3 regions of the Planococcus kocurii genome follow, and region 1 is predicted to be linked to each of the others. Evidence: predicted binding sites of a transcription regulator. Region 1 holds the regulator's gene; each other region holds the start of a gene.
What was found. The regulator Rex, encoded in region 1, represses fermentation and respiration genes when NADH is low (regulators of the CRP and FNR family bind a similar motif). The targets are predictions, from matches to a motif close to TTGTGAAATATTTCACAA.

Region 1 (10,347 bases):
GGCTCGTCCGCTCAGGGTTAGTCGGGACCTAAGTCGAGGCCGATAGGCGTAGACGATGGACAACAGGTTGATATTCCTGTACCACCTCCCCGCCGTTTGAGCAATGGGGGGACGCAGAAGGATAAGGAGAGCGTGCCGTTGGTTGTGCACGTCCAAGCAGTGAGGCGTGAAATGAGGCAAATCCCATTTCTAATACGTTGAGCTGTGACGGCAAGAGGGTTTACCCTTGAGTCCCTGATTTCACACTGCCAAGAAAAGCCTCTAGCGAGGCGGGAGGTGCCCGTACCGCAAACCGACACAGGTAGGCGAGAAGAGAATTCTAAGGTGAGCGAGTGAACTCTCGTTAAGGAACTCGGCAAAATGACCCCGTAACTTCGGGAGAAGGGGTGCTCTGGTAGGGTGAATAGCCCGAGAGAGCCGCAGTGAATAGGCCCAGGCGACTGTTTAGCAAAAACACAGGTCTCTGCAAAACCGTAAGGTGACGTATAGGGGCTGACGCCTGCCCGGTGCTGGAAGGTTAAGAGGAGTGCTTAGCGCAAGCGAAGGTGCGAATTGAAGCCCCAGTAAACGGCGGCCGTAACTATAACGGTCCTAAGGTAGCGAAATTCCTTGTCGGGTAAGTTCCGACCCGCACGAAAGGCGTAACGATCTGGGCACTGTCTCAACGAGAGACTCGGTGAAATTATAGTACCTGTGAAGATGCAGGTTACCCGCGACAGGACGGAAAGACCCCGTGGAGCTTTACTGTAGCCTGATATTGAATTTTGGTGCAACTTGTACAGGATAGGTAGGAGCCTGAGATTCCGGAGCGCTAGCTTCGGAGGAGGCGTCAGTGGGATACTACCCTGGTTGTATTGAAATTCTAACCCACAAGCCTGATCGGCTTGGGAGACAGTGTCAGGCGGGCAGTTTGACTGGGGCGGTCGCCTCCTAAAGAGTAACGGAGGCGCCCAAAGGTTCCCTCAGAATGGTTGGAAATCATTCGTAGAGTGTAAAGGCAGAAGGGAGCTTGACTGCGAGACGTACAGGTCGAGCAGGGTCGAAAGACGGGCTTAGTGATCCGGTGGTTCCGCATGGAAGGGCCATCGCTCAACGGATAAAAGCTACCCCGGGGATAACAGGCTTATCTCCCCCAAGAGTCCACATCGACGGGGAGGTTTGGCACCTCGATGTCGGCTCATCGCATCCTGGGGCTGTAGTCGGTCCCAAGGGTTGGGCTGTTCGCCCATTAAAGCGGTACGCGAGCTGGGTTCAGAACGTCGTGAGACAGTTCGGTCCCTATCCGTCGCGGGCGCAGGAAATTTGAGAGGAGCTGTCCTTAGTACGAGAGGACCGGGATGGACACACCGCTGGTGTACCAGTTGTTCTGCCAAGGGCATCGCTGGGTAGCTATGTGTGGCCGGGATAAGTGCTGAAAGCATCTAAGCACGAAGCCCCCCTCAAGATGAGATTTCCCATTGCGCAAGCAAGTAAGATCCCTCAAAGACGATGAGGTAGATAGGTTCGAGGTGGAAGCGTAGCGATACGTGCAGCTGACGAATACTAATCGATCGAGGACTTAACCAACACACTGTATGCGAAAAACTTGCTTGTTTCACCTGTCGTTTATCCAGTTTTGAGTGAACAAACACTCAACCAAATAGTCCAGTGATGATGGCAAAGAGGCCACACCCGTTCCCATCTCGAACACGGCAGTTAAGCTCTTTTGCGCTGATGGTAGTTGGGGGTTTCCCCCTGTGAGAGTAAGACGTCGCTGGTCTATTTTTTTTGGTCCCGTGGTGTAGCGGTTAACATGCCTGCCTGTCACGCAGGAGATCGCCGGTTCGATCCCGGTCGGGACCGTAATTTAAAAGATGAACGCAGCGATCCCGCTGTGTTCATCTTTTTTTTTGAAATAACAACCATTTTTAAAAAATGCCGATTGTAAAATTAAGCTAGACAATTGAAAAAGCCATTCGTGGTACACGCTACATGTATTTTCTGACCAAAGAAAACAGCAGAGTGATCACCGATGAATGGGTGATGATAGAATCCTACCACCGTCAACATATACCTATGGCGATCATTGCAGAATGCCTGAACCGTTCCAGGCAGCCAACCTGCAATGTCATCAGCTTTCTGAAATTGGGGCATACAGCCCTCGATTTTTACACACAATACATGAAAAGCAAGAAACGTTGCGGCCGACGAAAACGGGTCTTACCGGAGAAACAAGTTGTCTATATTCAAGACAAGATGGTGCAATGATGGACTCCCGTCGTCATTAAGGGTCACGCAGAAACGGCAATCGATTGTTCTGTGCGGATGCTCTATTGCATGTTCAAAAATCGGGTCTTTGATGTTGCCACATTGCCGATGAAAGGGAAACCTGTTCAAATTCATCACGTTTAACTGTAGGAAAGAATTCTCCAACTGGAAAACGCTGCTGGTCCGACGTCTCAATTTACTTTGAGGATCCTAGCACCTTGAATGAACACTCCAACTGCCTTCTTCGAAAAGACCGCTTGGCAAAAGAAATGGACTTCAACGAGGTCGATTCGTTCATTTCCACAGTTGCTGACAAGCGGAATAACATCCCACGGAAGTCGCTGGATTACCGTACACCTCTGGAGGCATTTTTGAGTCACCTGAATGGAGTCGATCTGTCTAGCTTAAATTGACAAACGGAAAAGAAAAACAATATATTTTGATTTACAACGATTATTTCGCTAAACTATGTAAAGACTCAATAGAGGTGACATGATAATGACTAATACAATAATGCTGAATTCGCCCGAAGAAACTGAAGTTTTTGCGGCCACTCTAGCAAGAAAATTGGAACCTGGAGACCTTCTAACATTAGCGGGGGGCTTAGGGGCAGGTAAAACAACTTTCACCAAAGGCTTAGCCAAAGGACTTGGTATTCAACGGATGGTAAACAGTCCAACCTTTACGATTTTGAAACAGTACTCAGGTCGACTGGATTTGAATCATTTCGATGTCTATCGTCTTGAGAATAGCGAGGAAGACATTGGATTCGATGAATTTTTTAGTAGCGAAGCAGTATCTGTAATAGAATGGGCAATCTTTATAGAAGACTACTTGCCAAAAGAACGTCTGGAAATTACGATTAATCGGCAGTCTGAACAAGGACGCGAGATAATCCTCAAGCCGATTGGGAAGCGCTATGAAAATCTGTGCAAGGAGCTAAACCTATGATCTATCTTGGAATTGATACTTCGAACTCTCCATTAGCCATTGCGCTGATTGAAGATAACACAGTCTTAATAGAAGAAACAGCAAACTTAAAAATCAATCACTCGTTGACGGCTATGCCGGCGATAGAAGAAATGATGAAAAAAGCAAAAGTATTGCCTACTGACCTGACGCATATTGCTGTAGCAGAAGGTCCTGGGTCTTATACAGGCGTGCGTATCGGCCTGACCATTGCGAAAACCTTGGCTTGGTCACTGAAAATTCCGCTCCATCTAATTTCTAGCTTACAAGTGCTTGCGGCGAATGAACAAGGGTTTGACGGACTTGTTTGTCCGATTATGGATGCCCGCCGTGGCACAGCTTTTGTTGGTTTGTATGAAGGTAGTGGTTTAGAGTCAGTGCTTGCTGATCAACATAGTGATGTGAAAGAGTTTCTACTGAAAACAAAGGAACTCAATCGTCCGGTACTGTTTACTGGAATTGATGCAGCGTTGCACGAAGCGCTAATCATGGAGATATTTGGCGAGGGAGCACACTTTAGCAGAATTCAGAATAGGTTGCCGCGTGCAACAAATCTGATTATGCTGGCCCAGGAATCAACGCAAAGTGATGTTCATCATGCTGTTCCTGAATACCGCCGAATTACGGAAGCCGAAGCAACTTACAATAAAGCGCAAGAAGGTAAAATGTTATGAACGAAACAGTCAGTTTTCGAAAAATGACACTTGAAGATCTTGACGCGGTTTATGAGATAGAAGTTTTATCTTTTACATTGCCTTGGACGAAAGATGCTTTTTATCATGAAATGGTGACGAATGAACATGCCTATTACGTGATTGCTGAAACACAAGAAGGCATCGTTGGATATTGTGGAATGTGGTTAGTGATGGATGAGGCACACGTCACAAACATTGCGATTCATCCCGATCAGCGCGGTAAAAAATTGGGTGGGGGATTGATGCAAGCTGCCATTGATACAGCAAAAGAGCAGGGTGCTGTTCTTATGACACTTGAAGCTCGTGTCAGCAATACGGTTGCTCAAAATCTTTACCGAAAACTAGGGTTTAAAAATGGTGGCATTCGTAAACGCTATTATACGGACAATTACGAAGATGCTATAGTCATGTGGGTGAACTTTAATGAATAAGGATATTTATATATTGGGAATTGAAACAAGTTGTGATGAAACCGCAGCGTCCATTGTCAAAAATGGCACTGAAATCATCTCCAATGTGGTGGCTTCACAAATCGAGAGCCATAAACGTTTTGGCGGGGTAGTGCCGGAAATCGCTTCAAGGCACCATGTGGAACAAATCACCTTGGTGATTGAAGAGGCGTTGCAACTAGCAGGCATGGAGCCGAATGAGTTGGATGCAGTAGCAGTAACAGAAGGACCTGGACTCGTCGGTGCCTTATTAATTGGTGTGAATGCAGCAAAAGCTTTTGCCTTTGCGCATCAACTGCCTTTAATCGGAGTTCATCATATTGCGGGTCACATTTATGCGAATCGTTTGGAGCAAGAAATGGAGTTTCCTCTTTTAGCACTCGTTATTTCAGGGGGACACACAGAACTGATCTACATGAAGGAGCACGGAGACTTCACGGTTATTGGAGAAACGCGCGATGATGCAGCAGGAGAAGCTTATGATAAAGTAGCGCGGACATTGGATCTACCTTATCCAGGAGGTCCACATATTGACCGATTGGCGCATGCTAGTGACGAAGCTATTACGTTTCCTCGAATTTGGCTAGAAGAAGGCTCTTATGATTTTAGCTTTAGTGGATTGAAATCGTCGGTGCTAAACTATATGCACAATGCTGCGCAGCGTGGAGAAAAAGTAGCTCCTGAGCATGTAGCCGCTGGTTTCCAAAACAGTGTAGTGGAAGTGGTGACCGGGAAAACAGTCCGTGCAGCTAAAGAGTACAAAGTTCGCCAAGTAATTGCTGCAGGTGGAGTTGCTGCGAATAAAGGATTGCGGCATTCGTTGGAAACAACATTTAAGGAAAAAGGTATTCCGTTCTATATTCCTTCATTGCCTTTATGTACCGATAACGCAGCGATGATTGCAGCAGCAGGAACTATTATGTACGAAAAAGGATTGTTTGGCACAATGGCCATGAACGGTCGACCGGGTATGTCTTTAACCTCATGGATTTAATAAAAGCAAGTAATTTCATCATTTCAGGTACACTGAAATATGTGAAATTACTTGTTTTTTTTTTTACAAAAATTCTGACGATCATTCAAAAGGCCTCTATTGTTCTGTCAATAGAGAACATTTGTACTTATTCACAATTTGTGAATAAACTGTTTATAACTAGAGGATAAAAGGGGGTTATTCTATATATTGTGTGGTTTGAAGTGGAAAACTATGTGTACAATATTTATTTAACCTGTGGATAATGTGCATAAGTCTGTTGACAGTTGATAAGATAAGCTGAAGAATGTGGAAAAATCTGTGGAAACAAATATTTGATGAAACCCTATTGACCTATATCTAGTAATGTAAAAACCGGCTAATAGATAGCCGGTCAAAATCAAATATTTTCAATTTTTTCCTGAAGTTCAAGCCATTGGGTCATCGTTTCTTCATGGTTTGCTTTTAGTTCTTCTAATTGATTTTGAAGCGGCAATACTCGCTCGTGATCTTGGAAAATTTCAGGCTGGCAAAGTTGCTCTTCAATTTCAGTGATTTGCAAATCTAGTTTTTCCATCGATTTTTCAACTTCATCGGATTGCCGAACAAGCTGGCGTTCCAGTTTTTTAGCTTCTTTATCGATTTGCGAAGTAGAGGCTGTAGTGATCGGTTTTGCTTCGGTAACTGAACCGGCTTCATCGAGTGCTTTTAGTTCAGCAATTTCTAATTTTTTCTCTACGTAATAATCATAGTCGCCCAAGTATTCGGACGTGCCATCTTGCGTAAGTTCAATCACTTTCGACGCGATGCGATTCATGAAATAGCGATCATGCGATACAAAAAGCAAGGTGCCCGGATAATCCAATAAAGCATTCTCCAGCACTTCTTTACTGTCCAGGTCCAAGTGGTTAGTTGGCTCATCGAGAAGTAACACGTTGGCTTTTTGCATCATCAACTTGGCGAGTGCAACGCGTGCTTTTTCGCCACCCGACAATGTTGAAACGGGCTTTAGCACATCGTCACCGGTAAACAGGAAACGTCCAAGGATGCCGCGTATGTCCTTTTCGTTAATAAGCGGATAATCATCCCATAATTCGTTTAGTACGAGTTTGTTGCCTTTTAAATTGGCTTGCTCTTGGTCGTAATAACCAAACTGAATGCCGGCGCCATAATGGATATTACCATCGAGCTGGTTTAGTTCTTTCATAATGGTTTTCAACAAAGTCGATTTGCCAACACCGTTTGGCCCAACGAGAGCTAGACTTTCTTGTCGGTATAACTTTAATGAAATATCACGAGAAACGGGTTTGTCGCCATAGCCAATTTCTAGCGATTGAACGTTTAAAACGTCGTTGCCGCTTTGTTTACTAATGGTAAAGCCGAAACTGGCTGATTTTTCGTTGCCGTCAGGAGCTTCCATCCAGTCGGTTTTTTGCAAAGTTTTTCTACGGCTTTGCGCCATTTTGGTTGTAGAAGCGCGTGCCAAATTGCGCTGGACGTAATCTTCTAGCTTAGCTTTTTCGCCTTGTTGTTTTTCAAATTGCTTTTGGTCGAGTTCGTATTGCTTAGCTTTTTCGTCTAAGTAACGGCTGTAGTTGCCGGTATACTTTTTGACACGGTGGCGGGAAACTTCGTAAACAAGCGTCACGACTTGGTCAAGGAAATAACGGTCATGAGAAACAATTAATAACGCACCGGGATAGTTTTTCAAGTAATTCTCCAACCAGCTCAAGGTTTCGATATCCAAGTGGTTGGTCGGCTCATCGAGAATGAGCAGTTGTGGCTTACTGAGTAAAAGCTTGGCTAACATCAATCGTGTTTTTTGGCCACCGGATAAAGAGGTTATTTTCTTGTCAAAGTCATCTTGATAAAATTTCATGCCGTGGAGAATCGCTCGTGTATCGGACTCGTATTGATAGCCACCCGCATCCTTGAAGTCATGCTGCAACAGGTCGTATTCTTTCATGACTTTATCGTTTTCTGTTGCGTTGTTGTAGACATCTGGATTGGCCATTTGTCCTTCAAGACGGCGAAGTGTGGCTTCTTGTTCACGAAAATGATGAAAAATCGTCATCATTTCATCCCAAACAGTGGCGTCGGATTCTAAATTGGTCTGTTGCTCTAAATAGCCAATCGTTAAATCCTTCGGCATGCTAATGTCGCCACTATCGTACGATATTTCACCCGCTATTATTTTCAATAAAGTCGATTTTCCTGCACCGTTGCGGCCTACTAATGCCACGCGGTCACGGTGTTGTACTTCTAATTTGACGCCTGAGAGAATCTCTTCTGCGCCAAATGATTTATGGACTTGGTTTACTTGTAAAACAATCATGTAGGTCACCTCTATTCTCTTTAAGTGTAGCTGATAGGGCAGTTGTTCGCAATTGCACAAGCCTTTACATATCAAGGCTCCTACTGTAAGATGAAAGCGATTTGACAACACCTCAGGAGGATGCGAAAGCGTATGTTACACGAGACATCTAAAATTCCGCAAGCCACAACCAAAAGGCTGCCGCTGTATTACCGTTTCCTTCAAAATTTTGCGAATGCCGGTCAAAAACGGATTTCCTCGCAGGAATTAAGCGAAGCGATGAAAATCGATTCTGCTACCATTCGACGCGATTTTTCCCATTTGGGTGCGCTTGGCAAAAAAGGCTATGGCTATGACGTTCAAGAGCTGTTGCTGTTTTTCCGTAAGACACTAGATCAAGACGAAGCTACGAATGTAGCCTTAATCGGTGTTGGAGGACTAGGCGGTGCATTTCTAAAATATAATTTCCATCGCAACCACAATACGAAAATCATTGTGGCGTTCGATTCGAACAGCCCGTTAGAAGGCGAAAAAATTAACGATATTGATACGTATCACCCGGACAAGATTGAAGAGAAAATCAAAGAGTACGGCGTGGAGCTAGTCATCTTGACGGTACCGTCAAGGTCGGCACAAGAAGTAACAGATCGCTTGGCAAAGACTGATATTAAAGGGATTTTGAACTTTACACCGGTACGAATTTCAGTGCCTGATCATATCCGTGTCCAAACCATCGATTTGTCAGTGGAATTGCAGACATTGATTTACCAAATCAAGCAACAATGACTTAAAAACTTCACATTTCTAGGCTCTTTCGAAATAGCCAAACCGGTTCGAATGATGTAAAATAGAGCCATAATACAGGAGGTGCAACGTATGCCAGGTCCAATGAGTATCATCATTATCGGTGTTGTTGCTTTACTTGTTTTCGGTCCGAAAAAGTTACCGGAACTTGGAAAAGCGTTTGGTTCGTCTTTGCGTGAGTTTAAAAATGCTACAAAAGGACTTGTAGACGATGACGACGATAAAGTAGAGTTGAAGAAGAAAGACGAGCAAAAGGAAATACGATAGGATGTTTGTCCGATGATTGAAAAAGACATGACGTTAATTGAACATATAGGAGAACTCAGAAAACGACTGACCATTCTAGTCGTTTTCTTTGTATTAGCGCTTATTATCAGTTTTTTTCTTGCCCAGCCGCTAATTCAGTATTTGCAGTATACAGAGGAAGCTAAAAATCTTACCTTGAATGCTTTCAAAATTACAGATCCATTGAAGATTTTTATGCAAGTGACGATGATCTTAGCCTTGATTATCACTTCGCCACTGATTATGTACCAGTTTTGGGCGTTTATCAGTCCTGGACTTCTCGATAAAGAGCGGAGAGCGACGTTAAGTTATATTCCATTTTCCGTGCTGCTGTTTCTAGGGGGAATCGCTTTTGCGTATCTCATCCTATTCCCTTATGTCATTGGATTTATGCTGAGTATTTCTGATAACATGGATATTCAAGAAACGATCGGTATCAATGAATATTTTCAATTCTTGTTTCAAATCACGTTGCCGTTTGGCTTAATATTCCAGTTGCCGGTAGTGATGTTGTTTTTAACAAGGCTTGGGATTATTACGCCGATGCTCATGACAAAATACCGCAAGTATTCTTATCTTGGGTTAGTCATTATTGCCGCGTTTATTACGCCACCAGACATCGTCTCGCATATGATTGTGACATTGCCGCTAATCATACTGTATGAATTTAGTGTGCTCATTGCCAAAGTGGGTTATCGTAAATTCTTAAAAGCTGAGCAGCAGCAAGCGATTAAAGAACAACAAGAAAGCCTTCCACCGAAGTAAATCGGGGAAGGCTTTTTTTACTGCAGATTTTCCATTTGTTTTTGGAATTCTAAAATTTTATCCATATTGAGCTGGATAAGCATTACATAGCCGTTTAGACAAATGTGAGCAATGATCGGTGTGATGATGCTTTTCGTTTTTTGGTATAGAAATGCCAAGATCAAGCCGGTCGTGAAATACAGCAACAGGTGCGTAAAGTCAAAATGGATCAACGCAAATACTAGTGCACTGACAGCCGTTGCGAAAAAGAAATTGGTAGTCTGATTGAGAGAACCAAATAACACGCGGCGGAAAACCAGTTCTTCCAGAACCGGGCCAAAAAGCACAATAGAGACGATGGCGAGCGGTACGGCATCGGCAATGTTCACTAAGGACGCCGTATTTTCAGAACCGGGATCAATGCCGAGAAGCTCCATTTCAATCAAAGCAGCAACGGATTGACCGATTAGTAACAACAAGAAGCCAAGAAAGCCCCAGACAATGGACAGTAGGACAGAAGACTTTTTGCCTTTCCATATATCAAAAAAGCGTTTGTCTCGGAAAACAAAGATAAGTGTGAGGATAAACCCGATGCCCATCGTCAGGAAGATGAGCCAGCCGGACGTTGCAGCACTGGCAGCTTCACGGTCTAAGCCTTGGCCTTCAAAATAATTAAAGGTTGGCGCGATAAACAAGATTGGTGACAGCTGAGCCGCGATGAAAATTAGCAATACGTAAAGAGGCGTTTTTTTGCCTTTGTACATAGGTCGCTTATTGCTGCTTTTTTGAATTTTTGGTTTAGTGGTAGCATCTTTTTCAAAAAACGTGTCTATAAATTTCTTGCGTTTAGTGGGCATAATATAATTC
Region 2 (10,347 bases), 420 kb from region 1:
TTATAAATTCGAATTTCCAGTAAAGGCTCATCTAATTTTAATTGGCGGAACCCGAAAACAATTAAAGATATCACACCTATTGCGATTGTCACTATGACAGTGGCATTGGTCCAGCCGAGCGTTCCGGCTGAACTGAACCCGTATAAAACACCGCCGAATCCTAAACTTGAAAGAGCCAACGAAGCTTTATCAAGTGATATATCTCTATTTTGGAATGTTAGGTTCTTTAATTTGAATATCCCTAAAGTAAGAGGAACTAGTGCGATCGGTAAGACAATCCAAAAGAGAACACGCCATGAGTAATGCTCGACGATAAATCCAGAAAGAGTTGGGCCAATTGCAGGTGCAACGACCATAACCAGTCCGAATATCCCCATTGCAGATCCTCGTTTTTCAACAGGAAAAGCAGCAAGCATAACGTTCATTAATAATGGCATCATCAATGCTGCCCCAGAAGCTTGGACCATTCTGCCGATTAGCAGAATGCTAAATGTTGGCGATATTGCCGCCAATAATGTGCCGAGTGCAAATAATGACATCGCCACAATGAAAATCGAACGATTGGAATAGCGCTGAATGAAAAAAGCACTAGCAGGAATCAAAATCCCGTTAACTAGCATATAGCCTGTAACTAACCATTGTGCTGTAGAAGCGGCTATATTTAAATCGATCATAATTTCAGGCAATGCAATGTTCAACAAAGTCTGATTAAAAATCGCTACGAACGCGCCGGTAAAGAGAATGGCAATAATGCCATAAGGTGGTTTTTTCTGTTCTGTCATATTTTCATTTCCTCCATACATCTTACGCTTTTTCTATTTCTTCATTTGATTATTCTATACCGGTTGTATATTTTTTTCAAGTCAAATGTTTTATTCATCTTTAATCATTGATTTGAAAGCGTTTTTAACTTATTATAAAGATAGACTAACGGTATAAAGGTGAGGTATATGAATCCGAAAAAACAACAAATTTTAAGCGCAGCCTACAAGCTGTTCATCAATAAAGGCTATAACCCCTCTTCTATCCAAGACATACTCGATGATGCTGGCGTGTCTAAAGGAACTTTCTACAACTATTTCGGTTCCAAATCTGAGTGCCTTATGGCAATCATGGAATCTATTGGCAGTGAAATTCGCCAGCAACGATTAGCCGCAGCACTTGGAATGCTAACCAACGATCCAGAGGTTCTGGCAGAACAACTGTCTATTCGCATCAAGCTGAACCTTGAAAAAAATCTATTTTCTCTCTACGAAAGCATCTTTTATTCACAAGATCCGGAACTAAAAGCATTTTCCATTAAACAATATACGTTAGAAATGGAATGGATTTCTTCACGAATCGTAGATGTTTTTGGCAAAGAAGCAGCTCCTTACGCATTAGAAAATGCGGCTTTTGTCCACGGTTATGTTCAGCAACTGATCCATTTATGGCGTCTCGTTTCTGTGGAGGAATTACCGGCAGAAAAACTCTCTTCTTTTGTCGTCCGCCGCTTACAAGCAACGATAACTCTTCAAATAGCAGCGAAAGACAGTTTTATTGGCAAGCTCAAATTACCAATCGCCACTTTAGCAGATCATGTTAGCATTGAAGAACTTGCTATGCTATTAGAAGCTTATGCTCAAAACTTAAAAGATCATGCCAACACACGGCAATTAGTGCAGTTTCTAGCAACAGAGCTCGCCACAGAAGCGCCGAGAAAAGCGTTAATTGAAAGTGTCCTAACGACTTTAGCTAATGACAAACGGATCGAAGCTGAACTGTCGATACTCATAGAACAAGTATGGAAGCATTTAGACGAGTTGGCATAAAAAAAGCGAAGCCAGTTTTGGCTTCGCTTTTTTCGACATTTGCTTTTGTGTGCATTTCATCACTAGTAGCTATATTGTCTTCCAGCAAAATGGGGATGCCATGCAAATGTGAAATCGTTTCTTTGTACATTAAAACTGATTTTTTCTGAAGTTAAGTTATCAGCTGTCAGTTCTTGCTACATTTCGGCAATCGTCAGTTCAACTAATCGATTCTTGCGATAGGTTGCTAATTTTTCATCACACATGAACATGGCTCCTACTTTGTATCAACCATTAAAAAAAGCCAGAATCAACCGGCTTTTTCATTGTCTGTATAAGTTTTCATTAATTCATAAAGTGAAGTTTCATATAATTGTCTGCCATTGATCTTAAATACATTTTGTTCGACTAACCCTTGAATGATGGTTTCACGTTTATCTGTGAATTTTGACTCGGGCACTTGTTTCATTTTCATCGTTATCTCCTTCTGGAAGTATTCTTTTATCTTTACCCTATGATTTATCTCTTTAAAACCTGTAACTCAGTAAAGTTGTGTCAAAAATAAAAAAAGAGTTTAATCAGCGCGTTTCGCCAATTAAACTCTTTTTTTATTTTTCTAGCTCTAGCCAAGCCACTGCTTCACAATGCGTTGACTGTGGGAACATATCAACAGGCTGTACTTCTTTTGTGCGGTAGCCACCATCTTCTAATATGCGCAAGTCACGCGCAAGTGTAGCCGGGTTACACGATACATAAACAACACGCGATGGACGCTGCTTGAGAATAGTCCGTAGCAACTGCTCATCACAGCCTTTACGTGGTGGATCGACCACTAAAACATCCGCCTGCTTGCCTTCTTTGTACCAGCGCGGAATCACTTGTTCGGCAGGTCCTGCTTCAAATAATGTATTTGTTAAACCATTTAGTTCCGCGTTGCGTTTAGCGTCTTCAATTGCTTGCGGCACAATTTCAACACCCATGACAAATTTAGCTTGCTTTGCAAGGAACAGAGAAATGGTCCCAATGCCACAATACGCATCAATGACGGTCTCCTGTCCCGTTAATTGAGCGTATTCAAGCGCTTGACCGTAAAGAATTTCTGTTTGTATCGGGTTGATTTGATAAAAAGAGCGTGCTGAAATTTCAAAACGAACGTTACCGATCCGATCTTCAATCACATCTTTGCCCCAAAGCGTTACGGTTTCATCACCAAAAATAACATTGGTTTTTTCATGGTTGATGTTTTGGACAATCGATGTCACTTCCGGAACAGTTGCTTGAATCAATTCAATTGCTCGTGCTGAATGAGCAAACTTCTTTTTCTTAGTGACTAAAACGACCATAATTTCTCCAGTCGCTCGAGCTTTCCGAACCACTACGTGGCGAAGCATACCGCGGTGTGTAGCTTCTTCGTAAGGTTCAATGCCTATTTCCACTAAGTTGTTTTTCAAAGCGACCATAATCGCATCTGCTTCAGGTGTTTGAATCAAACATGTATCCGTATCTGCAATGTCATGAGAACGCGGCTGATAAAATCCAGCGACCACTTTGCCGTCTTGTGTACCAAAAGGAATTTGAGATTTATTGCGGTAGCGCCACGGATCTTCCATACCTTTAACTGGATGTACCGGCACATCTGGTAATTTACCGATACGTGTAATCGCGTCGCGCACTAATTTTCGTTTAAAAGTCATCTGTCCTTCGTAGGACAAGTGCTGAATTTGACAGCCTCCACATGTATCAAACACTGGACACGGAGCTGTAACACGAAAAGGTGAAGCTTGCTGTATTTCGATTAGCTTTGCAAAGCCATAAGATTTCAAGGTTTTTAACACATGGACCGAGACATCTTCTCCTGGCAAAGCGCCTGGGATAAACAGCGGATAGCCATCAACTTTTGCTACGCCTGCACCGTCATGTGTCAAATCTTCTACATGGACTGTTAGTCGATCGTTTTTGTTTACTGGTTTCAAAAAAATTCACTCCATTTCACATCTACTTATCATACAACAAAAAAACGCGTCAGGCAAAAGCCTGTACGCGTTCCTAATTTTTTTCTTTTCTAGCGGGACCATCTTTCAGAGAGAACCAGAAACCAAAAATAATGGCTCCGAACAACACTAGAAATGGTGCATAAAATATCATGAAATCCTGCATGAATAATGCCTCCTCTTATGCGTGGTAATCTGATTTGCCTTCCACGTAGTCCTTATCGAACAAGAACAGACGGAACAACAAGTAAAGCGATGGCAACAACAAGAACAGCCCTGCGATAAATGCAATGATCAAAGCAATCGCCATGGCTTCATTTGTAAAGCTGTCATATATCGTCAAATACGGATAAAGCAAGTACGGGTAATGGGATGCACCATAGGCGAAGAATGCTGTAAAGAACTGACCCATTAACAAAATAAAAGCCCAACCGTAATGACGCTTTTTCCAAATTAGGTAAACCGTTCCAGCAAACAATAAGAACGACAATGCGAATGCCCACCATAAATCAAGAATACGAGCGTAATGCTCTGGATTGTGGCCACGCAGTTCGTAAATAATCCCGGTTGCAGTAACGATTGCGGGAGCTGCCCAAACGAGTGCATATTTACGCATCAAATCAGTCGCTTTCGCATCACCAGCTTTCGATGAGTACCAAGTTAAAAATACCGACGAAATATAAAGAACTGCTGTTAAACTCAAAACGACAATACTCCACATTAACGGACTGGTGAACAATGCCCAGTAATCCAAGTAAGGCTGGCCATTATCAAGTTGGATAAAGCCACCTTCAGACATGGCAAGAACTGGTGATAATGCCGCTGGTAACAACAGCCCAGACAACCCATACATATAGATATACCCTCTATGATTGATTTTTGCTCCGTAAGTCGCAAAAGCGTAATAGGAACCTCGAATCGCCAGCAGTATCAATGCTAGACTAGCTGGAACTAATAAGGTTGTACCGTAGTAAAAAGCGGTTTGCGGAAAAAATCCGATAATCCCGACAAAGAAGAAAACAAAAAATACGTTGGTAACTTCCCAAACTGGTGACAAGTAGCGCTGAATAACCCCTGTCAAAATATGTTGCTTGCCAACAAACGAGCTATAGGCATTAAAGAAGCCGGCGCCGAAGTCAATCGACGCCACGATGACGTATAGAAACAGAAACAACCATAAAACAGAAATCCCAATAATTTCTAGAGTCATTCTTCTTCACCGCCTTTGCCATTTTCACGTGCTGCTAATTCTTTTTCAACGGGGTTGCGTCTATACATTCTCGAAAGAACAACAACCGTCCCGATTCCTAGAATCAAATACAAGCCAGCAAACAAAACAATCATCAAGTCCACATGACCACTAGTAGTTGCCGCTTCATCAATCTTCATATGACCTCGAAGAATCCAAGGCTGGCGTCCTACTTCTGTAAACCACCATCCTGCTTCAATAGCCACGAGTGCCAAAGGACCTCCTGCTACTGTTAGCCAACGGAACCATTTTGTCCGTATAAACGACCAGTTACGCCAAGCCGCCACAACATAGACAAAGGAGAAGAAGGCTAGCCACATCCCAATAGTGACCATCGTATCAAAAAGATAGTGGATCCATAATGGTGGAATTTCGTCCTCTGGGAACTCATTAAGACCTGTTACTTCAGCAAATGGATTACTGTGCGCCAGTATGCTTAAAGCATATGGAATCTTAATGGCGTACTTCACTTCTTCACCATCTAAAACTCCAAACATGACCAAACCAGCATCTTCTTCGGTTTCAAAATGCCACTCAGCAGCTGCCAATTTTTCCGGCTGATACTCTGCCAAATACTTACCAGAAAAATCACCAATTAAAGCCGTAGCGACAGAAAATACCAATGCTAACTTCATCGTCAAGAACAAAGCTTTTTTGTGATAAATATGCGTAGAGCCACGTAACATTCGGAAAGCCGCAATAGAAGCCAGTAAAAATGCGCTGGTCATGAAAGCTGTCGCCATAACGTGCGCTACTTTTGTCGGTACTGCAGGACTAAACATCGCCAGTAGCGGGCTGACGTTAACCATTTCACCATTTAGTATTTCAAAGCCCTGTGGTTGGTTCATAAAGGCGTTGACAATGGTGATAAAAACGGACGATGCGGCTGCACCCAGTGCAACCGGAATCAGTAGCAGGAAATGCTTCCGCTGATCTTCAAAGCGATCCCATGTATAAAGGTAAATCCCGAGGAAAATTGCCTCGAAGAAAAACGCAAAAACTTCCATAAACAATGGCAACGCAATGACGTTCCCTGCTAATTGCATAAAATTCGGCCACAACAGCGATAACTGCAAGCCGATCGCCGTACCGGTTACAACTCCTACAGCTACGGTTATAACAAAGCCTCTTGCCCAACGGCGAGCCATCAAAATATAATGTTCATCTTTTTTCTTAATCCCCACCCACTGGGCGATCATAATCATGAGTGGTACCCCTACGCCGATTGTTGCGTAGAGAATATGGAATGATAAAGTCAAAAGCGTTAGAATACGACTCAGAAAAGCTGGATCTTGGAATTCCAATCTACTCGTCTCCTTTTTTCAAACATGTAATTTACTGTTCCCTTAGTTCCTATTGTACATCAAACGCACTTGCCAAAACTCTTCCTAAGCCTTGGTATCACAACCAACTTTGAATAAGCTGTGACAAAAACGAAGTAAAAAGAATTGAAATTTTTCTCAATTTTTAGTATTCTATAAAGAACAAAGAAAAAGGGTGATTCATCATGAGAACAAAACGGAAAGTATTTGCTTATATCACAAGAGGCGATGATGAAAATCGTGAATTGCTTGTATTCGAATACAAAGGAGAACCAGAAGTTGGCCTGCAAGTTCCAGGTGGCACAATCGAAGACGGCGAACTATTGATCGATGCATTATACCGAGAAGTAAAAGAAGAAACAGGTTTGCCACGTGAAGTTCTTGACTTTGTAGGGAAAATCCACAAGTATACGTATTATCCTGAACATCAGGATAAGGCATACGAACGGAATATTTTTCAATTTGAATATACCGGAGAACCTATTGAATTTTTTGAACACATGATTAAAAGCCAGGGCCGTGATAACGGCATGACGTTGTTATTCCGCTGGGAATCGATTAAAAGTCTGCCGCAGCTTGCAGCAGAACAAGACAAAGCAATCGAACTACTTTAGAATGTCGCAAAATAGTAACTAGCAAACGGGGCTGTCCCAAAAAGTCATGAACAATGACTTTTTGAGTACGGCCTCTTTTGCTTCTAAAAATGCACACCGAGTTCTATATTCTTGGCAGCAATCCAAAAAAAACAGACGGTGGAAAAAGAACTCTTTTTCCACCGTCTGTTTTATTTTAGAGACTTACCGGACGACTTATTTTTATTTACGGTCTTTTTCGTTCAATGAATCAATCGGTACATACATCTCAATATGACTAGCTAAGTTTTCGAATACAGCTGGCAGTAACCCACCATACTCTCCATCTAAATTGAGTAATACTCGTTCTTCTGTCGTTACTGTAATTTTGCTGGCTTTAGCATAAATTACATGAGAGTCCGATAAATGTTCACCCCGAAGAGCTAAAGAGGCAACACGGATAAACTCAGCCATATTGAGCTCTTTTAAAATTAATAACGTAAACTTCCCGTCGTTAATACTAGCATCAGGCGCTAATTTTTCAAATCCTCCAACCGAATTAGTCAATCCGATCAAAAACATCATGGCACTGTCATCAAAAACTTGACCATCGTATTCAATCCGAACACGTGAAGATCGAATCGAAGGCAGCATCTCGATGCCTTTTAAATAATAAGCCATTTGACCGAGAACTGTTTTTAACTTGCTTGGAACTTCATACGTTAGCTCCGTCAGCCTGCCGCCCCCTGCAATGTTAATAAAATACCGATCACCATTCATTAACCCAATATCCACAGGAATTGAATCACCTTTAAGAATAATATCAACAGCTTTTGTTATATCGCGTGGAATATGAACAGCGCGAGCAAAGTCATTGGTCGTTCCCATTGGAATAAGACCCACTTTGGGACGATTTTCAAAAGGAGCGATTCCTGAAACAACTTCGTTTAACGTACCGTCTCCACCCACAGCAATTACTAAATCAAACTTCCGCTCCACAGCAAAAGCTGCGGCTTGAATGGCATCGCCTTCACAAGTTGTCGCGTGACAAGATGTTTCGTAGCCCGCTTTTTCCATTTTTTCTAAAACTTCAGGCAGGTGTTTTCGGAACAACTCACGGCCGGAAGTTGGATTGTATATAATACGTGCACGTTTCATGAGATTCAGCCTTTCTGGACTTTCTGTAAAGATCGACAAAACATTTTCTAGGTAAGCAGTTATAGGTTTTCTAAAAATAGATCATTCATTTATGTTAGTGCTTTTTGAAATGCTTGACGTAAGTCTTCATAAACGATTTGCCAAAAACCATTGTTATATACAAATCCATCTGAAATCTCACCAATAACGGTCTTCAAGTGATGCTCGTATTGGGAGTCGTCTTTATCCGGAAGTACCGATTTCTTTTCATCGACAAAGTTTTGAACTTCAGGTGCTCGTGGTCCCCAAGTACCCAGAACCTTGCCATCTTTTGAAAGAATAATGTATTTAGGAATTGAACGTCCGCTATTCGTTAAATAACGATCCATCAATTCGAGATTTTCATCACGGTATACGCAATGAACCTCTAAATGAACCGCATCTGTGATTTTTCGCAGGATGGCATTATTCATCATCGCATCGCCACACCAATCTTCAGTAATAACCAAAATATGAGGTTGCTTTTCTTTTAGCAACGCCATAAATTCCGAGTCTTCTGGAAGGTTAAACTTCTCATAGATGCTATAGGACTTTTGCTGATTCGACTCCATTTGAGCCATATAACTTTCCAAAGTAATGCCAGCTTCAAAATACTGCTGCTCCGTCATCATACAATCACGTCTCCCTCTTCCTACTTTCTACTAAACAGTCGGTTCCTCTCGAATTAGAAGGTTCATTCACATGAATTCAGTTGAAATTACAAGATCCATCAAGCACATGCTATTGATCCAAACTTATCTTTACTACCAGTTTACTGTTATGTAGCAAAGTCTTCAAGGCTTAGGTGAAGAAATGCTGATTTACAGCGGTGTAAGTCACCACTAATTAACGGTCAACTTAAAGACGTCTAAAGTTTAACTTAGTTTCACTAAGCATAAAATAAACTTTTACCTGCAATTCTCCTAACTAAAAGAAGCCGATTCCAGCACGAAGCGCGTCCATCGGCTAAACGAAGCTAAAGACAAACGGATTTTTCTTAGCTTTAGCGAGAGCAATGCTCAAAGTGGCCGGTATCGCTTTAACTTTACCCAACCCATAAAAAAGGATGATCCATAATGGACCATCCTTTCACATAGGTAAAGCTTATCTTTTAGCAATTTCTTCAAGAAGAATTTTATTAAGCAATGGCGGATTTGCTTGCCCTTTAGTTTGTTTCATGATTTGCCCGACAAGGAAACCAATTGCTCGATCTTTACCGTTTTTAAAGTCTTCAATCGACTGTGGATTATTGTCAAGAGCTGCTGTAACGAATTCACGCAATGTGTTCTCATCAGAGATCTGAACAAGTCCTTTCGCTTTAACGATATTGTTCGCGTCGCCGCCTTTTTCAATCAATTCCTTAAAGACTTTCTTCGCAATTTTAGATGAAATGGTGCCATCTGAAATCAATTTGATCATACCAGCCAAACCTTCTGGTGTTAATTCCGTATCTTCAAGTTCTTTTTGCTCAGCGTTCAAGTAAGCAGATACTTCCCCCATCAACCAGTTAGATGACAGTTTTGCGTCGGCGCCAGCAGTTACTGTTGCTTCGAAGAAATCCGAAATTGGTTTTGCTAGTGTCAGAACCATAGCGTCATAAGAAGACATGCCTAGCTCTGAAACATAACGAGCTTTTCGTGCATCTGGCAATTCTGGAATTTCTGAACGAACGCGTTCTAGCCAAGCATCATCAATAACGATATCGACAAGATCAGGTTCAGGGAAGTAACGATAATCGTCAGATCCTTCTTTAATGCGCATCAACAAGGTTTTTCCTGTGGATTCGTCGTAACGACGTGTTTCTTGCTCGATAATCCCACCGGACAATAACACTTGCTCTTGACGAACTTGCTCATGCTCAATCCCTTTACGAACAAAGTTGAACGAGTTTAAGTTTTTCAATTCGGTTTTTGTGCCAAATTGTTCTTGACCAAACGGACGAAGCGAAATGTTCGCGTCGCAACGCAATGATCCTTCTTCCATGCGTACATCAGAAACGCCTGTGTACTGAATAATGGCTTTGATTTTTTCAAGATACGCATACGCTTCATCAGCTGTACGAATATCTGGCTCAGAAACAATTTCGATTAATGGTGTGCCTTGACGGTTAAAGTCAACCAATGAATGGCCTTTGCCCGTGTGCGTTAGTTTCCCTGCATCTTCTTCCATATGAAGACGGGTAATGCCAATCCGTTTTTTCTCGCCTTTTACTTCAATTTCAATCCAGCCATGCTCACCAATCGGCTG
Region 3 (10,347 bases), 1.2 Mb from region 1:
GATCCGACTGAAGGAAAATCTGACCATCTGTAATCGAGATAACGTTTGTTGGAATATATGCAGCAATATCGCCAGCTTGCGTTTCAACGAACGGCAATGCTGTGATAGAACCTGAACCAAGAGTTTCGTTTAATTTTGCAGCACGTTCTAGTAAACGTGAGTGCAAGTAGAAAACGTCACCTGGGTAAGCTTCACGGCCTGGTGGACGACGAAGTAGTAGTGAAAGTTCACGGTAAGCAGATGCTTGTTTTGTTAAATCATCATAGACGATTAACACGTGTTTGCCTTCAAACATGAATTCTTCTGCCATTGTAATACCTGCATAAGGAGCCAAGTACAATAATGGAGCTGGTTGTGAAGCTGAAGCTGTTACAACGATTGTGTAATCTAATGCTCCATTTTTACGGAAAGTTTCTACTACGTTACGTACAGTAGATTCTTTTTGTCCGATTGCCACATAGATACAAATCATATCTTGGTCAGCTTGGTTTAAAATCGTATCGATCGCTACAGAAGTTTTACCTGTCTGACGGTCACCGATGATCAACTCACGCTGTCCACGACCGATTGGCACAAGTGCATCAATCGCTTTAATACCTGTTTGAAGTGGCTCATGAACCGATTTACGGGCCATTACACCTTGTGCAGGGCTTTCAATTGGACGAGATTTTGTTGTGTTGATTGGTCCAAGACCGTCAACAGGTTGTCCAAGTGGATTTACTACACGTCCGATAAGTTCGTGTCCTACCGGTACTTCCATAATACGGCCAGTTCGACGTACTTCATCGCCTTCTTTGATGTCTGTGTAAGGGCCAAGGATAATGATACCAACGTTGTTGGCTTCCAAGTTTTGCGCCATACCAATAGCACCAGTTGAGAACTCTACAAGTTCTCCAGCCATGACATTGTCGAGGCCATGAGCGCGCGCGATACCATCACCAATGGTAATTACAGTACCAACGTCGTCAACTTTCATCTCTGATTGATAATTTTCAATCTGTTGTTTAATCAGACCGCTGATTTCTTCAGCTTTGATGCTCATGTATGTCACCCTCTCATAATTTCATAATTAACCGATTAGTTGACGTTGCAAGCGTGCCAGTTTCGTGCTCACGCTGCTGTCATAAATACGGTTACCGATTTGAATACGTAATCCACCGATCAACGATGGGTCGATAATATTTTCAATTCGCAAAGATTGTTTACCAATTTTTTTAGCGAATACAGAAGAAATCGATGCACGTTCTTCTTCAGTCAATGGACGTGTAGAATATACTTCTGCATCTTCGATTCCTTGTGCATGATTAGATAAAGCAATAAACTCATCAGCCAATGAGCCAACTTCGTTCAGACGTTTGCGTTCTGCCATCAATTGAAGTGTGTTAACGACAAACGGATTTGCCTCATGAAACACTTCATTGATTAAGTTTGTTCTTTTATCAGCTGAAAGTTTTGGAGAAACAATCAAATTGTAAAGTTCAGGAGTCATTTCAAAGACTTTTTTCACTTCACGTAAATCATGTTCAATTGCCAAAGACGATTCATGCTTTTGAGCGACTTGGAACAATGCTAAAGCGTAGCGTTCTGCAACTTGACTCACTGAACTTCGCCTGCCTTCGCAATCGTTTCATTAATCAACTGACGGTTGTCTTCCTCAGAGATTTCTTTTTCAAGCACTTTCGTAGCAGCAAGTAGTGACAATGCCACAACTTCTTCACGAACAGCTGAAATCGCTTTATCTCTTTCGTTAGCAATTTCCTGAACTGCAGCATCTTTCATGCGAGCAGATTCAGCACGTGCAGTTGTAATGATTTCCTCACGCGAAACTTCGCCTTGCTTTTTAGCGTTTTCAACGATTTCTTGTGCTTGCGTACGCGCATCTTTAAGAAGGCTGCGCTGCTCTTCAAGCAATTTGTGTGATTCTAGACGGCTGTTTTCAGCAGTTTCGATCTCACTCTTGATCAAATCTTCACGTTGCTGCATTATGCCCATCAAAGGACCCCATGCGAACTTCTTCAATAGCAACATTAGTAAAATGAAGATCACAAGTGTAGCGAGAATGTCTCCAATATTCAAAAACTCCCCGGTTGCACCGAGTACGAGGTGATCAAAAAACACGATTGTTTCACTCCCTTCAAGAGCCTAAAATGCAATTTCTTCTATAGTAAGATCTTTTATTTTCGTAAGTTGTGTTTCTGAAAAATACTAGTTCATACAAGTTTAAATGGCGAAAACCATGTCGAAGCATCCCCACCATTTAACTTTTTGTATAAAAATACTATTGGTTCATAACGATGAACGCGATAACTACAGCGATGATTGGCAATGCCTCAACCAATGCAACACCGATGAACATAGTTGTTTGTAATACGCCACGAGCTTCTGGCTGGCGAGCGATACCTTCAACTGTTTTTGAAACGATAAGACCGTTACCGATACCCGCGCCTAGTGCTGCTAAACCTACTGCGATTGCTGCTGCTAATAAACCTAATGAACCTGTCATTGTAATGTGTCCTCCTCAGGATAGTTGTTTTTTTGTTTGCTCGATGAGCAGTTTATACTCAATGGTCGTCGGCAACTTTATGCGATAAATAGACCATCGTCAACATAACGAAAATAAATGATTGGATTGCCCCGATAAAGATCGAGAACCCTTGCCACGCCATCATTGGTAAAATAGCTGTTGCAAATCCGAAAGCACTTGCTGATGCGAGGCCTGCTAACAAAGTTAACAAGATTTCCCCCGCATAGATGTTACCGTAAAGACGCAGACCGAGTGTCAGCGTATTTGCGAATTCCTCAATAATCTTTAAAGGAAATAGGAATGGCATGGGCTTAAGATAGCTTCCGCCATATCCTTTTAGTCCTTTTAGCTTGATCCCATAAAAATGGCTCAAAACTAGTACCGTTGCGGCTAGTGTCATTGCTACCGTCGGATCAGCTGTTGGTGATTTCCACCACAGATCTCCGTTGACAACTATTGCAAATGGAAGACCCAACATGTTCGACACAAAAATGAACATAATCAGGGTGATTCCAAGAACATGGAATCGGCCACCATCTTTCCAATCCATATTGCTTTTGATTATCCCTTTCACGAAATCCATGATCCATTCCATGAAGTTTTGCATACCCGTCGGTTTGAGTTGCAAATTCCGTGTAGCGACAAAAGCAATTAGGAAGACGATAAGAGCGGCTACAAGTAGCATCATAACGTTCGATAGGTTGAACCAGATCCCGAACACCTTGAGCATAGGAGCGCCATGTTCCACGATAGTTTCACCTCTCTTTCCACATTCTTAATGGTGTTTCACGTGATAAACAATCCGCTCTGTTAATAACAGAGCATAAGGGACCATCAACCCAATTACTGTACTGACCAAGTGAATGTGCTCTGCGAATAAAATGGCAATCGCCACAGCTGCAACACCTGATGCAAACCGTAATGCCGTTCCAAGCGAACGAACTTTCGAGCCTTCAGCCACCGCTCGGTCGAATTTCTCCATCCGACGAACGAGAATCCACATGTTGTAAATGCCGAACAAAGTTCCGATGATGAGACCTGCGAACACTTCTTGATAAGAGGTAAACCCCCAACCAATAACGTAGAACGCTAAGATGAAAAGGATCATCTTTTTCAGCCTTGTATATATCTCCCTAAGTCCATCCATTTTCACTTGTCTCCTGATTCGAATTTGCGGACAGTCTGAAGCATTGCCCAAACACCGGCAGTAATGCCTATGAATAGGCAGATGATCATGAAAAACGGGGCGGTTCCGATCCTTTCATCGAGCCACATACCTGTAAACACCCCGATGAGTACGGACCCGACAAGTTGTGAGAGGATGGCGCTGTAAATTGCCATCGCTTGCAAGGGCCTTTTTGTTGGGCGCATGACAACCCCCTCGAACTTCGTTGATTTGACATTACACCCTCAAAAAGAGTAGTCGCATCAGGCTTCCAAATTACATATTCTATGTAAGAAAACCTTCTCATGCATACCCTTTGTAAGCATACATTAGGGGTAAAATCATGTCAATTAGTAGAAGTGAAAAACTTCACAAGCGATTTCCCTCTGACATATTGTCGACAAACTTTAACTAGAAAAGTGAAAGTGCTTGTTTAGCTCTGACAGGTGTAAGACAATCTGGCGAAGCGGCGTTCTTTGCCGCACAGCCGGAGTGGCTTACATCCCGAAGAGCTGGGCACTTGCAACTGGCCAACACGAAAAGTGGAATCGGCTATTTTAGCTCCGACAGGCTTAAGGCAGAATGGCGAAGTGGCGTTTTTTCAGCCACACAGCCAGGCTGACTTAAGACCCCGAGGAGCTAGCCGATGCAACTGGACAACACGAAAAGTGGAATCGGCGATTCACTCTTTTACAACTTCGAGAAATAAGTGTGCAATGCTTCTACAATCCGAGCAGATGCTTTACCGTCTCCATATGGATTAGATGCTTGCGACATTGCTTTATACGCCGCTTCATCCGTCAGCAATTCTTTGGCCATTCCGTAAATTGTTTCTTCGTCCGTTCCCGCAAGCTTAAGCGTTCCCGCACTAATACCTTCAGGGCGTTCAGTCGTATCACGCAGGACCAATACCGGCTTACCTAGTGATGGCGCCTCTTCTTGAATGCCACCAGAGTCAGTCAGGATAAAGAACGAACGTGCTGCAAAGTTGTGGAAATCCAAAACTTCCAACGGTTCGATCAAATGGATACGCGGATCGCGACCCAATACCTCATCTGCTACTTCACGTACTGCCGGATTCATATGCACCGGGTAAACTACTTGAATATCGTCATGCTCTTCGATCAAACGTTTGATGGCACGGAACATATTGCGCATCGGTTGGCCTAAATTTTCACGACGATGTGCCGTCAAAAGAATCATACGATCCGTACCGATTTTCTCCAAAATTGGATGCGAATACGTTTCACGCACCGTTGTTTGAAGTGCATCAATCGCTGTATTTCCTGTAATATAAATGGTTTCTTCTTTTTTGTTTTCAGCAAGCAAATTTTGAGCAGATTTTTCAGTTGGTGAAAAATGAATGTCTGCCATGACTCCCGTCAATTGACGGTTCATTTCTTCAGGATATGGCGAGTATTTATTGTGCGTACGCAAACCCGCTTCTACATGTCCAATGGCAACTTGGTTATAAAATGCGGCAAGACTAGCGGCGAAAGTTGTTGTCGTATCGCCATGAACCAGTACGATATCTGGTTTTGCTTTTTTCATAACTTCATCAAGCCCTTGCATCGCGCGCATTGTCACATCAGTCAATGTTTGGCGATCTTTCATAATGTTCAAGTCGAAATCAGGCGTGATACCGAATGTCTCCAGAACCTGGTCCAGCATTTCTCTGTGCTGCGCCGTCACCGTTACTAATGGCTCAATGGTGTCTGGATGTTTTTGCAGTTCTAACACAAGCGGTGCCATTTTAATGGCTTCAGGCCGCGTACCAAATATCGTCATTACTTTCCATTTTTTCGTCAAGCTGATATACCTCGCTCTCTTATTTTGTTCCGAATAATCGGTCGCCAGCATCTCCAAGACCTGGTACGATATATCCTTTTTCGTTCAATTTCTCATCAAGCGCTGCGATGTAGATATCCACATCCGGATGAGCTTTTTGCAAAGCTTCTACACCTTCAGGAGCTGCGATGATGCACATGAAACGGATTTTTGTGGCTCCACGTTTTTTCATAGAGTTGACTGCTTCGATTGCTGATCCGCCTGTAGCAAGCATTGGATCAACTACGATGAAATCTCGTTCTTGTACATCAGAAGGTAATTTCAAGTAGTACTCAACCGGCTGCAACGTAACCGGGTCACGGTATAACCCAATATGTCCAACTTTAGCAGCTGGAATCAATTTCAAAATTCCATCTACCATTCCAATTCCTGCACGCAAAATCGGCACAACGCCTAATTTTTTTCCTGCTAAAACTTTAGATTTCGCCATTTGAACTGGTGTCTCCACGTCGATTTCCTCTAATGGCAAGTCGCGTGTGATTTCAAATGCCATCAATGTAGCAATTTCATCCACCAATTCACGAAACTCTTTTGTGCCTGTAGATTTATCACGGATGTACGTTACTTTATGTTGGATCAGCGGATGATCGAAAACGTATACTTTTCCCATGGCCTATCTCTCCTTTTCAAATATTATCTTAAATAGTATAACAGAAAACCAGTAGCCCAAGTTGTCAGATATTGCTTTAGCATTATTCAGTTATTTTCACCTATGGTTTATTTCACAAAAAAAAGCCAGGATAACTTCCCCAGCTTTTCTTGGCATCAAATTTTCGGACAACCATCAGCGCCATTCATTTTTGAGCTAACGCAATTAATGTTCAGTTGCTAACAAGTTTTTCTGTTACAAGAAAAACGCTTCATTCAGTGGCATCGGTTTATAAAACAGATAACCTTGCCCTACTTTGCAGCCAAGCTCCAACAATGTTTGACGATCTTTTTCCGTTTCCACACCTTCTGCTACTGCACGCATGTTCAGGTTTTCTGCAAGTTGGATGATGGTTCGAATAATTGCCAATGTTCCTGGCTCATTCATATTCGAAATGAATGAACGATCGATTTTTAATTCTTCGACAGGCAGTTTTTGCAAGTAGCTGAGTGATGAGTAACCTGTTCCAAAATCATCAATCGACGTAGTAAAGCCGCACTGCTTCAAGTGTTTGAATACTTTATTGGCTGTCTCGATATCAACAAAGCCAATTCGTTCTGTAATTTCCAATTGAATCCACTGTGGATCAATACCATACTCGGCAGTCATATCCATCAGATGCGGAACAAATGAATGATGGAAAAAATGATCTGCTGATATGTTGATAGCTACTTGTCGAACCTTCAAGCCCTGCTCTACTCTTTTTTTCATCCAGTCCAACACTTGCTGTAAGATGTTCTGCTCCAACAAACGAATCTTGCCATTTTTTTCAGCTGCTGGAATAAAGACATCCGGCGGAATCGTGCCAAGGTCCGGTGAAGTCCAGCGAGCGAGCGCTTCAAAGCTTAAAATTTCACCAGTTGCCAAATCGACTTTCGGCTGCAGGTGCACGCCCACTTCATTGCGCCTGAGGGCTGCGGTCAATTCATTAGCCACACGCAGGTATTTCATCATAAACTCATCATGTTCACTCTCAAAATAACAAATCGCTTCGCCTGTTCGAAGTTTTGCCTGAGACAAAGCACTATCTGCACAACGAATCAATTCTTCCGAATTCTCTTGATGAGGAGTCACAACTGCTACACCAATTTTCAAAGTTAGAAATAATTCCATATCGCCAACAGTAATCGGTTCGACTAGCCCCTGCAACAGATGCTCTAAATATTCCGGGATTTTAGTGAACGGCATCATGCTAAACATGGCCAACGTTGAATCTGAAAACCGGGCAATCAAGCCCTCAGAAGAATTTTGTGACAGCATCAACCGTTTGCCGATTTCACTCATAATGGTATCTCCTGTGCTGTGACCGTATTGATCGACTACTGCGACGTATTCATCTGTTGATATAAAGGCAATAAAGCCTTCTCGTTTTTCTTTGAGCAGTTCAGCGACTTCATTTCTGAAATAATTTCGGTTGGGCAATCCTGTATGCTCATCGACATAAGCAAGCCGCAGAATTTTTTCTTGCTGCTGAGAATACTTGATCGCCAGTGAAGTAATGGATCCGATTTCTTCCATAAAGGCTAAATCTTCTTCGTGTGGAGTCAATGGAACAGAAAAGTAAATCCCAAACGTACCCATTGTCTTTCCTTCAACGTTGAATATGGGAATGGACCAGCTTGCTACCAACCCATACTCTTTTACCAATTGCTGATGATTCCGCCATAGATAATCTGTGCCCATGTCTTCGACAACTACTAATTTCTGTCTATGAAACGCAGCTCCGCACGTTCCAATATCTTCTTCAACGGCTAAGCCACTAATCGCTTCTTGAAAACCTTTTGGCATAGAATTGGCTGCACCGATTTTATAAAATTCATCATCATCGATCAACAAAACTGTACATTTTGCACTATCAATAAAAAACGATTCGGCTGTATGACAGATGTCCTGCAACAGCACACTGAGCATATGTCCTTTTTCAATGCCTCTATACGTTTCTTTTTGAAGTTTAATCAGCGCTTCCGCACGCTTACGATCTGTAATATCGTGCTGTAGCATCAAAGTGAAATTGAAATTCTTCTCTGGAAAAGACAAAGGCTCCACTGATATTTCGTTCCAAAAAGGTGTGCCGTTTTTTCGGTAATTGACGATTTCAACTACTCCACTCTCACCAGAAGCCACGCAAGCACGTACTTTATCACTTGCTTCTTTCGCTGTTTTTTCTCCGTGCAGAAAGCGTCCATTGCGCCCAAGCGTTTCCGCTTCGCTATAGCCGATCATTTTGTAGAAAGCATCATTTGCATAAACGATGGGATGATTTTCTATTTCAGAATTGATGATTAGAAACGATGTATGGAATTCTACACCTAGACGGCGCAGCCACTCTATAATCACTTTCTTATCTCTTTCAAGTTCATTCGTGTACATGCGACACGTCCCTCCTGCTGTTATTTCTATGTACTTCAACTGAACAATATACATTCACCTTTACATGCTGATACGAAGAAATTTGACCATCTACAACTTAAAGTGGTGCCGCTATATAACGAAAAAAAGTATAGACTTCTGCAAGCTGAGCGTAGCAGCTAGAAGAATCGCTATCACTACGAGAAATGAAGTGCCTCTTCAAATTTAATAATGTAAAAATACAGCTACCAAGCAGTTTTACTCGGTAGCTGCATGAATTTATTTATATAAGGGATGCGCAGCAGTTAGTTTAGCCGTACGTTCTGTAGCATCTTTTTTCACGCTTTCGTCTTCCGGATTTTTCAAAAGCATGGCCATAATCGCAGCAATTTCTTTCATATCCTGTTCTTTAAATCCACGAGATGTAACAGCAGCAGTTCCTAAGCGGATACCCGATGTGACAAATGGGCTTTCCGGATCGAATGGAATGGTATTTTTGTTCGTCGTAATACCAACTTCATCAAGTACATGTTCTGCAACTTTCCCGGTCAGATTTAACGAACGAAGATCGAGCAGCAGCAAATGATTGTCCGTGCCGCCAGATACGATATTCACACCTTCTGCGATCAATGCTTTAGCTAGTGCATCCGCATTTTTTACAACTTGTTCAATATAGGTTTTGAATTCTGGTTGTTGCGCTTCGCCAAATGCAACGGCTTTCGCTGCGATTACATGCATAAGCGGACCGCCTTGAATTCCTGGGAAAATCGTTTTATCAATTTTTTTCGCAAATTCTGCGTTACAAAGAATCAATCCACCACGTGGCCCACGCAATGTTTTATGCGTAGTCGATGTAACGAAATGAGCATGAGGGACAGGATTGGAATGAGCTCCAGTAGCAACTAGACCTGCAATATGAGCCATGTCGACCATCAAGTATGCGCCAACTTCATCAGCAATTTCACGGAACTTAGCAAAATCCAATTGACGTGAGTAAGCACTTGCTCCAGCAACGATCATTTTTGGCTTATGCTCTAATGCCGCTTGACGAACTGCTTCATAATCAATTAATTGCTCTTCTTCCGTGACTCCGTACTCAACAAAATTATACTGCATCCCACTAAAATTCACTTTGCTACCATGTGTTAAATGCCCACCATGGTTTAAGTTCATCCCAAGAATCGTATCGCCTTTGTCCAAAATGGCTGTGTATACAGCCATATTGGCCTGTGATCCTGAGTGAGGTTGAACGTTCGCATGCTCTGCGCCAAAAATCTCTTTCAGCCGGTCACGTGCAATGTTTTCAACCACATCTACATATTCACAGCCTCCGTAATAGCGTTTGCCCGGATAGCCTTCTGCGTATTTGTTTGTTAATACTGATCCTTGTGCATCCATAACGGCTTGCGAAACAAAGTTTTCAGAAGCAATCAATTCGATATTCGCTTCTTGTCTTCCTTTTTCTGCATTCATCGCTTCATATACTGCTGGGTCTTGCGTCTTAATCAATTCCATCCGTATATCCCTCCCGTGATTGAACAAGCTCACGATTATAGTTCGCACGCTCACCGCCAATTAATTTCGGCCGTGTCGTAGCGGATGCCACAACCGCTTCACCTACTAGTTTAACAGATGTACGCAACGGAACGGCAACTCTTTTTAAATGCATGCCAATCATTGTTTGTCCAATATCAATCCCCGCATGTGCCTGGATTTCTTCTACCACCACAGGATCGATCATATTACCGAATGCGTATGCACTCATTGACCCTCCCGCTTTTGGAGCAGGAATCACCGTGACCGGTTCCCAGC

Region 2: AUO94_RS04150 (cytochrome ubiquinol oxidase subunit I) is a predicted target of Rex. The motif match lies at 6,477-6,494, and genes of this name have one in related genera.
Region 3: AUO94_RS12135 (AtpZ/AtpI family protein) is a predicted target of Rex. The motif match lies at 4,047-4,064, and genes of this name have one in related genera.

The regions. Positions count from the first base shown of each region.
Region 1 is NZ_CP013661.2:1,217,031-1,227,377, reverse strand. It holds rRNA gene AUO94_RS05985 (23S ribosomal RNA) at 1-1,566, shown strand, start outside; rRNA gene rrf (5S ribosomal RNA) at 1,644-1,759, shown strand; tRNA gene AUO94_RS05975 (tRNA-Asp) at 1,770-1,842, shown strand; partial or broken gene AUO94_RS17010 (transposase) at 1,972-2,660, shown strand; gene tsaE (tRNA (adenosine(37)-N6)-threonylcarbamoyltransferase complex ATPase subunit type 1 TsaE) at 2,746-3,198, shown strand; gene tsaB (tRNA (adenosine(37)-N6)-threonylcarbamoyltransferase complex dimerization subunit type 1 TsaB) at 3,195-3,890, shown strand; gene rimI (ribosomal protein S18-alanine N-acetyltransferase) at 3,887-4,342, shown strand; gene tsaD (tRNA (adenosine(37)-N6)-threonylcarbamoyltransferase complex transferase subunit TsaD) at 4,335-5,354, shown strand; gene AUO94_RS05950 (ABC-F family ATP-binding cassette domain-containing protein) at 5,734-7,668, opposite strand; gene AUO94_RS05945 (redox-sensing transcriptional repressor Rex) at 7,801-8,433, shown strand; gene AUO94_RS05940 (twin-arginine translocase TatA/TatE family subunit) at 8,524-8,718, shown strand; gene tatC (twin-arginine translocase subunit TatC) at 8,731-9,501, shown strand; gene AUO94_RS05930 (CPBP family intramembrane glutamic endopeptidase) at 9,519-10,337, opposite strand.
Region 2 is NZ_CP013661.2:796,144-806,490, forward strand. It holds gene AUO94_RS04130 (MDR family MFS transporter) at 1-782, opposite strand, end outside; gene AUO94_RS04135 (TetR/AcrR family transcriptional regulator) at 951-1,811, shown strand; gene fbpA (Fur-regulated basic protein FbpA) at 2,101-2,265, opposite strand; gene rlmD (23S rRNA (uracil(1939)-C(5))-methyltransferase RlmD) at 2,399-3,763, opposite strand; gene cydS (cytochrome bd oxidase small subunit CydS family protein) at 3,837-3,947, opposite strand; gene AUO94_RS04145 (cytochrome d ubiquinol oxidase subunit II) at 3,963-4,991, opposite strand; gene AUO94_RS04150 (cytochrome ubiquinol oxidase subunit I) at 4,988-6,334, opposite strand; gene AUO94_RS04155 (NUDIX hydrolase) at 6,538-6,966, shown strand; gene AUO94_RS04160 (diacylglycerol kinase) at 7,168-8,082, opposite strand; gene AUO94_RS04165 (thioredoxin family protein) at 8,172-8,732, opposite strand; gene gatB (Asp-tRNA(Asn)/Glu-tRNA(Gln) amidotransferase subunit GatB) at 9,205-10,347, opposite strand, start outside.
Region 3 is NZ_CP013661.2:2,459,554-2,469,900, reverse strand. It holds gene atpA (F0F1 ATP synthase subunit alpha) at 1-1,042, opposite strand, end outside; gene AUO94_RS12160 (F0F1 ATP synthase subunit delta) at 1,070-1,600, opposite strand; gene atpF (F0F1 ATP synthase subunit B) at 1,597-2,118, opposite strand; gene atpE (F0F1 ATP synthase subunit C) at 2,279-2,503, opposite strand; gene atpB (F0F1 ATP synthase subunit A) at 2,562-3,272, opposite strand; gene AUO94_RS12140 (ATP synthase subunit I) at 3,300-3,671, opposite strand; gene AUO94_RS12135 (AtpZ/AtpI family protein) at 3,674-3,895, opposite strand; gene wecB (non-hydrolyzing UDP-N-acetylglucosamine 2-epimerase) at 4,380-5,498, opposite strand; gene upp (uracil phosphoribosyltransferase) at 5,518-6,147, opposite strand; gene AUO94_RS12120 (EAL domain-containing protein) at 6,382-8,556, opposite strand; gene glyA (serine hydroxymethyltransferase) at 8,815-10,050, opposite strand; gene AUO94_RS12110 (TIGR01440 family protein) at 10,037-10,347, opposite strand, start outside.